Linked DNA regions of Eleftheria terrae. The protein of the gene in region 2 interacts with the protein of the main gene of each other region in a pairwise test. Links are inferred from orthologs where the notes say so. Each region holds a gene or a part of one and is shown on either strand. Other genes may lie near its edges.

Region 1 (3,719 bases), 1.1 Mb from region 2 along the record:
GCCGCCGATGCGCCATGTCGAGGCCGACCAGTCGTCCGACTATGCGCGCCCCGTCAATCCCATCCAGTCGCTGGTGAGCTTCCTGCGCTGGCTGTTTGGTTGAGCGCCTGAGCGGCTGAACCGCAAGGCCGCTCGAGCGCCGGGCGGCCAGGCACCGCCGGGGTCAGGCCCTGAGCCTGGCCCTGGCACGCAGCACGAACTCGTTGGTATGGCTGCGGCCGAGCAGCGCCTGCAGGTCGTCCTGCGGCCGCGGCTCGCCCAGCCAGCCGGCCGCTTTCCAAGCGGTGCGCAAGGCGTCTTCACGCAGCTCGCCATCGGGCGAGTAGGACTCGCGCACCTTGAAGAAGGACGCCAGATAGAGCGCACGGTCCCCCATCAGCTCGGCCGGCACCGTTTTGATGATGTCCTGCGGCTGCGCCGTCTGCAGCCAGCGCAGCCCCCGCACCACCGCATAGACGAAGGCCTCGCAGGTGCGCGGATGGCGCTCCACGAAAGCCGGCGCCCCGTACACGCAGGTGCCCGGCATCGGGCCGCCGAACAGCTCATGTGCGCCCTTGGGCGTGCGCGGATCGGCCACCACCCGTGCCTCGCCGCGCAGCTCCAGCTGTGTCATGCCGGGGTCCAGGTGGCTCAGGGCGTCGATCGCGCCGTTGCGCAAGGCCTGTACGGCCTCCTGCATCGAACCATGAGGGACGAACTGCACCTCTGCCGGCTTGAGCCCGCCCTTGGCCAGGCACACGCGGGCCAGCACCTGCGACAGGCTGCCAGCCGCAGCCACCCCGAGGCGCCGCCCCCGCAGGTCGCCCATGCCGCGCCAGGTCGACATCAGCCGCGCAGAAACACCGAAGGACACCTTGGGTGTCCGCCCTTCGAGCACCACGGTGCGCAGCGGATGCCCTTGCAATTGCCGGGACACGAGGCCCAGGTAGGCGCCCGAACCGAATTCGGCATCGCCCGCCAGCACCGCATGCGAGGCACTGCCCGGCTCCGGCACTTCGAGCAGTCGCACGTCGAGCCCCTCGGCGCGGAAGTAGCCCAGCTCCTGCGCCACCGTCAGCGGCAGGTGGCAGAAGGACTCGCCCCGCCCGAGGGCCACCGAGACGCGAACCTGCTCCGGCTGGGCCCGGGCGCCCCCCAGGCCGGTGCCCAGCAGCACCGCGGCGGCGCCGAAGGTGCGCAGGCAGTCGCGCCGGCTCGGGCGGCGTGAAGGGCGCATCAGCGGAACGGGCAGGTGCAGCGGCATGACCGGCAGCTTATCGGCAGGACCTGCCGGCTCCAATCGGGACCGATCCGGGCAGGGAAACTCCCAGCGACGGCGATACTGCCCGTCACACCCGCGTTGCCGTCCCGGAAAACAACAGGCCGATGTTGACGGCCAGTGCAGCCGCCCACACCAGGCTGCGCAAGGTCGCCTTGTCGGCCAGGTACAGCGCGATGTAGGCCAGCCGCAGCCCCACGAAGGCCGCCGCCAACAGGTCCACGCGCGCGGCCGGCGCGCCGGTGCTGATGGCGATGGCCACCGCGCCGATGAACAACGGCAAGGCCTCGAAGCTGTTGGCCTGCGCCGCATTGGCCCGTTGGCGCCAGCCTTGCTGGCGGGCCAGCCAGGCGCGCGGGTCATGGTTGTCGTAGCCGCCTTCGCTGCGGCGCTTGCCGAGCTGGCCGGATTTGGCCAGCCCTGCGCACACGATCGGCAGCAAGGCAGCGATCAACACACACCAGATGGCAATGCTCATCGGTCTTCGCTCCTGGCAAAGGCATCCCGCGGGGGGACAGAGGCGGCCCGGCTCAGCGCCGCTCCACCAAGGCATGGGCGATGGTGCCCAGGTCGACGTATTCCAGTTCGCTGCCCACCGGCACACCGCGCGCCAGGCGGGTCACCCGCAGGCCGCGGGCCTTCAGGCCCTCGGCCAGCACATGGGCGGTGGCTTCGCCTTCGGCGGTGAAGTTGGTGGCGACGATCACTTCGCGCACCTCCCCCTCCGCGGCACGCTCGAACAAGCGCTCCAGGCCGATCTCTCGCGGACCGATGCCGTCCAGCGGGCTGAGCCGGCCCATCAACACGAAGTACAGCCCCTTGTAGCTGCCGGTGCGCTCCACCGCGGCCTGGTCGGCCGGCGTCTCGACCACGCACAACTGCGCCGTGTCGCGCTGCGGGTCGAGGCAGGTGTCGCACACCTCGGCCTCGGTGAAGGTATTGCACAGCCGGCAGTGCCGCACATCACGGATGGCGTCGTCGAGGGCCCGCGCGATCAGGTGGGCTGCCTCCCGGTCGTGCTGCAGCAGGTGGAAGGCCATGCGCGTCGACGACTTCGGGCCCACTCCGGGCAGGCGGCGCAAGGCCTGCACCAGGGCATCGAAAGACGACATGTGTGGCAGCGGTACGGCGTTGTGTGGGAATGCGGGTCGGGCGCGAATCGCTCGCGGGCACTCAGAACGGGAACTTCATGCCGGGCGGCAGCGGCATGCCGGCGGTGAGCTTGCCCATCTTCTCCTGGCTGACTTCCTCGGCGCGGCGCACGGCGTCGTTGAAGGCGGCGGCGACCAGGTCCTCCAGCATGTCCTTGTCGTCGGCCAGCAGGCTGGGGTCGATCGTGATGCGCTTGACGTCGTGCTTGCAGGTCATCAGCACCTTCACCAGGCCGGCGCCGGACTGGCCTTCCACCTCGACGCTGGCCAGTTCTTCCTGGGCGCGCTTGAGGTTGTCCTGCATCTGCTGGGCCTGTTTCATCAGGCCCGCGAGTTGTCCTTTGAGCATGTCTTTCCTTTCGGGTTCAAGGGGTGTCGGTGCCGGCATCAAGGGGCCGGCGCCCGGGTAATCTGCACAGCTTCATACCGGCCGGATCGAGCCCGGCACGATGCGTGCGGTGCTGAATTGCTGCATCAGGGAGCGCACCAGCGGGTCGCCCTGGATGGTTTCCTCGGCCTGGCGCTGCCGCGCAGCGCGTTTGGCGGCTTCACGACGGGCCGGTGTGTCCTGCGTCGGCGCCACCTCGAGCTGCAGGCGCACCGGCCGGCCCAGCACCTCGGCGAGGGCGGCTTCCAGCTTGGCCCGGGTGGCCTCGGCCGCCAGGGTGTTGCGCTCGACCCGCAACTGCCAGGGCGCCTCGCCGTCGGCCATGGCGCAGCACTCGGCCTGCATCGCGAGTTCGCGCACCAGGGCCGAAATCAGCTCGCGCTCAGCCATCTGCAGCACCAGCGCATGCCAGCGCTCGCCAATGGGCGAGTCCGCCGCGGCGGGCACCGCGATCGGCGCAGCGACGGAGGCCGGCTGCTGCTGCACGAAGGCAGGCGGTGCCACGTCGAGCACGGCCGGCTCGGCTCGCGCCGGGACCACGGAGCCCGGCGCAGGCTCGGCTTCAACCTGCGGCGGACGGGGGTCTGCCGGGGCCGGCGCGGGCGCGATGGGGCGAGTGGCTGCAGCAGCCGGCGCAGGGTCCTCGGGCAGGTCCTCCCAAGGCGGGGGTTCGGCGCTGGCGCGAGCCGGCGGCTGGATGCTGCGTACCGGCGCGGTGCTTGACTGGCGCAAGGCCACCGGCCTGGCCGCGGCCACCGGGGGCGCCGCGAGCGGCTGGTGGGCCGGGCCGGCAGAGGTGACCGGGGTGTTCTCGGACAGCTGCCGAGCCGGCGGCTCGGCTGGCTGGGCCGCCGCTGCAGCGGCCGATGGGGCGGACTGCGCAGGCCGCGCCTCCGGCTGGGCTGCCACGCCGGTGCCCGTG
Region 2 (2,728 bases):
GCCGCGAACCACTCGGCCAGTCCCCGGTGCAGCCGGATCTCGGGCTTGCCGCTCGGTGCCTTGACGACCTCGCAGTCGCGCCAAGTCATCGGCATGCGCATGCCCAGGCCGATGGCCTTGGAGAACGCCTCCTTGGCCGAGAAGCGGGTCGCCAGGTAGCGCACGCCGCGCGCCGGCACCTTGGCCAGCCGCTGGTGGAACACCTCGATCTCGTGCGGCCCCAGCACCTTCAGCGCAAACCGCTCGCCATGGCGCTGCAGCGCCGCCTCGATGCGGCGGATGTCGCAGATGTCGGTACCGATGCCGTAGATCATGCGCGCGGGTCGCGGGCGCGCACCGCCTCGGCCTTGAAGTCGGCAATGGCCTGGCGCAGGCCGACGAACACCGCATGCCCGATCAGCGCGTGGCCGATGTGCAGCTCGCTCACCTCGGGCAGCGCGGCCACGGCCGCCGTACTGCTCGGAAACGGATGCGGCGCGGGCCGGTCCCACACGGCCAGGCCGTGGCCGGCGTTGGTCTGCAGGCCCAGTGCACGGCCGCGGCGCAGGCCGTCCTTCAGGCGCTGCAGCTCGCTGGCCATCCCGCCCTGGTCCTGCGCCCACCAGGCATTGGCATAGGCGCCGGTGTGCAGCTCGACGCAGGGCGCACCGGCGCGGGCGCTGGCCTCGATTTGGGCGGCGTCGGCGCCAATGAAGAGCGAGACCCGGCAGCCGGCCGCCGCGAGCCGGCCGCAGGCCTCCTTCACGCGGGCGAACTGGCCGACCACGTCGAGGCCGCCTTCGGTCGTCACTTCCTGGCGGCGTTCGGGCACCAGGCAGACGTGCTCGGGACGCACCTGCTCGATCAGCGCCAGCATCTCGTCGGTCACCGCCGCCTCGAAGTTCAGCGGCACCCGCAGCGCCGCCTTCAGGCGGGCCACGTCCTCGTCCCGGATGTGGCGGCGATCCTCGCGCAGGTGGAAGGTGATGATGTCGGCGCCCGCCTCCACGGCCAGTTCCGCCGCGGCCACCGGGTCGGGAAACCGACCGCCCCGCGCGTTGCGCAAGGTGGCGACATGGTCGATGTTGACGCCCAGCAAGGGCGCGTTCGAGGCTCCGGCGAAGATCATTTCTGCTGCAACTCCATCATCAGTTGCCGCGTGCGAAGCACGGGCGTCCCGAGATGATAGTGAAGCAGCAGACGCAACGCGCTCTTGAGTCCCGGCAAGGCGCCGGTACAGGCCTGCTGGGTGGCCAGCAGCGAGCCGGCGTCCAGGGCTTCCTGCAGCGCCGCCAGCGTGGCGCCGTCGACCGCAGCCGGTTCACCCAGGCGGGCGGGCCGCACGCCGAATTCGCCATGCAACAGGTAGCCTTTCTCGGGCCGCACCGGCTCCAGCGTCATCGTCACCACGCCCAGCTCCGGCAGCACGCCCAGCTGGCGCAGCAAAGTGAGCTCGAAGGCCCGCAGCGCCGCCTGCACCAGCTGTTCGTCACCGCTCGGCAGGTGCGGCAGGGTCTGCGCGTAGGCGTCGAACAGCTGCGGATGCGCATCGCCCCGCGCGAGCAGCTTCATCAGCAGTTCGTTGAGGTAGAAGCCGGTCAGCAGCGCCGCGCCGGTCAGCATGGCGCCGCCGCCGGCCCACTCGGCCGCTTTCAGGGTGTGCACCTCGGCGCTGTGCTCGTCGCGACTGCCGAAGCTCGCCGAGATGCGCTGGAACGGCAGCAGCACCGCCCGCAGTTGCGAGTACGGCCGCTTGGCGCCCTTGGCCACCACCGCGACCCGGCCATGCTCCCGGGTGAAAAGGTCGAGGATCAGGCTGGTCTCGCTCCAGTCGTAGCGATGCAGCACATAGGCTGGCTCGGCCGTGACCCGGAAGCCCGGACGTGCCGAGGCACTGCGACCCCGCGAGGCGGCCATGGCCGGTCAGCCTGCCCTTGCGGCAGCGTCACTCGTAGCCATAGCTGCGCAGGCGCTGCTCGTCATCGGCCCAGCCGGAGCGGACCTTGACCCACAGTTCGAGGAAGACCTTGCCGTCCATCAGGGTCTCGAGTTCCTGGCGGGCTTCGGAGCCGATGCGCTTGAGCCGCTCGCCGCCCTCCCCGATGACCATGCCCTTGTGGGCGTCGCGCTCCACCACGATGGTGGCCGAAATGCGGCGCAGCGCGCCTTCTTCCTCGAACTTGTCGATCACCACGGTCGAGGTGTAGGGCAGCTCGTCACCGGTGAGGCGGAACAGCTTTTCACGCACGATCTCACTCGCCAGGAAGCGCTCACTGCGGTCCGTCAGCGCATCCTCGTCATGCCACCACGGCTGATGCGGCAGGTAGGGGCGCACGATCTCCAGCAGGCGCTGCACGTCCTCGCTGCGCTTGGCGGTCAGCGGGACGAACTCGGCAAACGGGTGGCGTTCCTGCATGTCCTTCAGCCAGGGCGCCAGCTCGGCCCGGCGCAACACCTTGTCGAGCTTGTTGGCCACCAGGAAGACCGGCTTGCCCTCAGGCACCAGCGACAGCACCTTGGCATCGTCGAGCCCGAAGCGGCCCGCCTCCACCACGAACAGCACCACGTCCACGTCGCTCAGCGAGGACAGCACCGCGCGGTTGAGGGTGCGGTGCAGCGCGTTGCCGCGCTTGGTCTGGAAGCCCGGCGTGTCGACGAAGATGAACTGCGAGTCGCCCACCGTGCGGATGCCGGTGATGCGGTGGCGGGTGGTCTGCGCCTTGCGGGAGGTGATGCTCACCTTCTGGCC

What was found. Proteins that work in one complex are often made in the same cells at the same time.
Region 1: the proteins of recO (region 2) and recR interact in binary tests that used the Escherichia coli proteins (3 or more experiments, as listed by UniProt). The link is inferred for Eleftheria terrae from one-to-one orthologs.

Annotation. Positions count from the first base shown.
Region 1 is NZ_CP106951.1:1,088,491-1,092,209, forward strand. The notes cover bases 580-3,284. They hold recR (recombination mediator RecR), read right to left. Parts: upstream 2,371-3,284; coding sequence 1,789-2,370; downstream 580-1,788. Other genes in these bases: N7L95_RS04835 (ABC transporter substrate-binding protein), read right to left, coding at 580-1,243; N7L95_RS04840 (MAPEG family protein), read right to left, coding at 1,329-1,736; N7L95_RS04850 (YbaB/EbfC family nucleoid-associated protein), read right to left, coding at 2,432-2,758; dnaX (DNA polymerase III subunit gamma/tau), read right to left, coding at 2,831-3,284. Also shown: N7L95_RS04830 (pectin acetylesterase-family hydrolase), read left to right, coding at 1-103; more of N7L95_RS04835, read right to left, coding at 164-579; more of dnaX, read right to left, coding at 3,285-3,719. UniProt on the Escherichia coli protein: May play a role in DNA repair. It seems to be involved in an RecBC-independent recombinational process of DNA repair. It may act with RecF and RecO.
Region 2 is NZ_CP106951.1:2,168,328-2,171,055, forward strand. It holds recO (DNA repair protein RecO), read right to left. Parts: upstream 1,897-2,728; coding sequence 1,105-1,896; downstream 1-1,104. Other genes in the region: acpS (holo-ACP synthase), read right to left, coding at 1-314; N7L95_RS09440 (pyridoxine 5'-phosphate synthase), read right to left, coding at 311-1,108; era (GTPase Era), read right to left, coding at 1,925-2,728. UniProt on the Escherichia coli protein: Involved in DNA repair and RecF pathway recombination.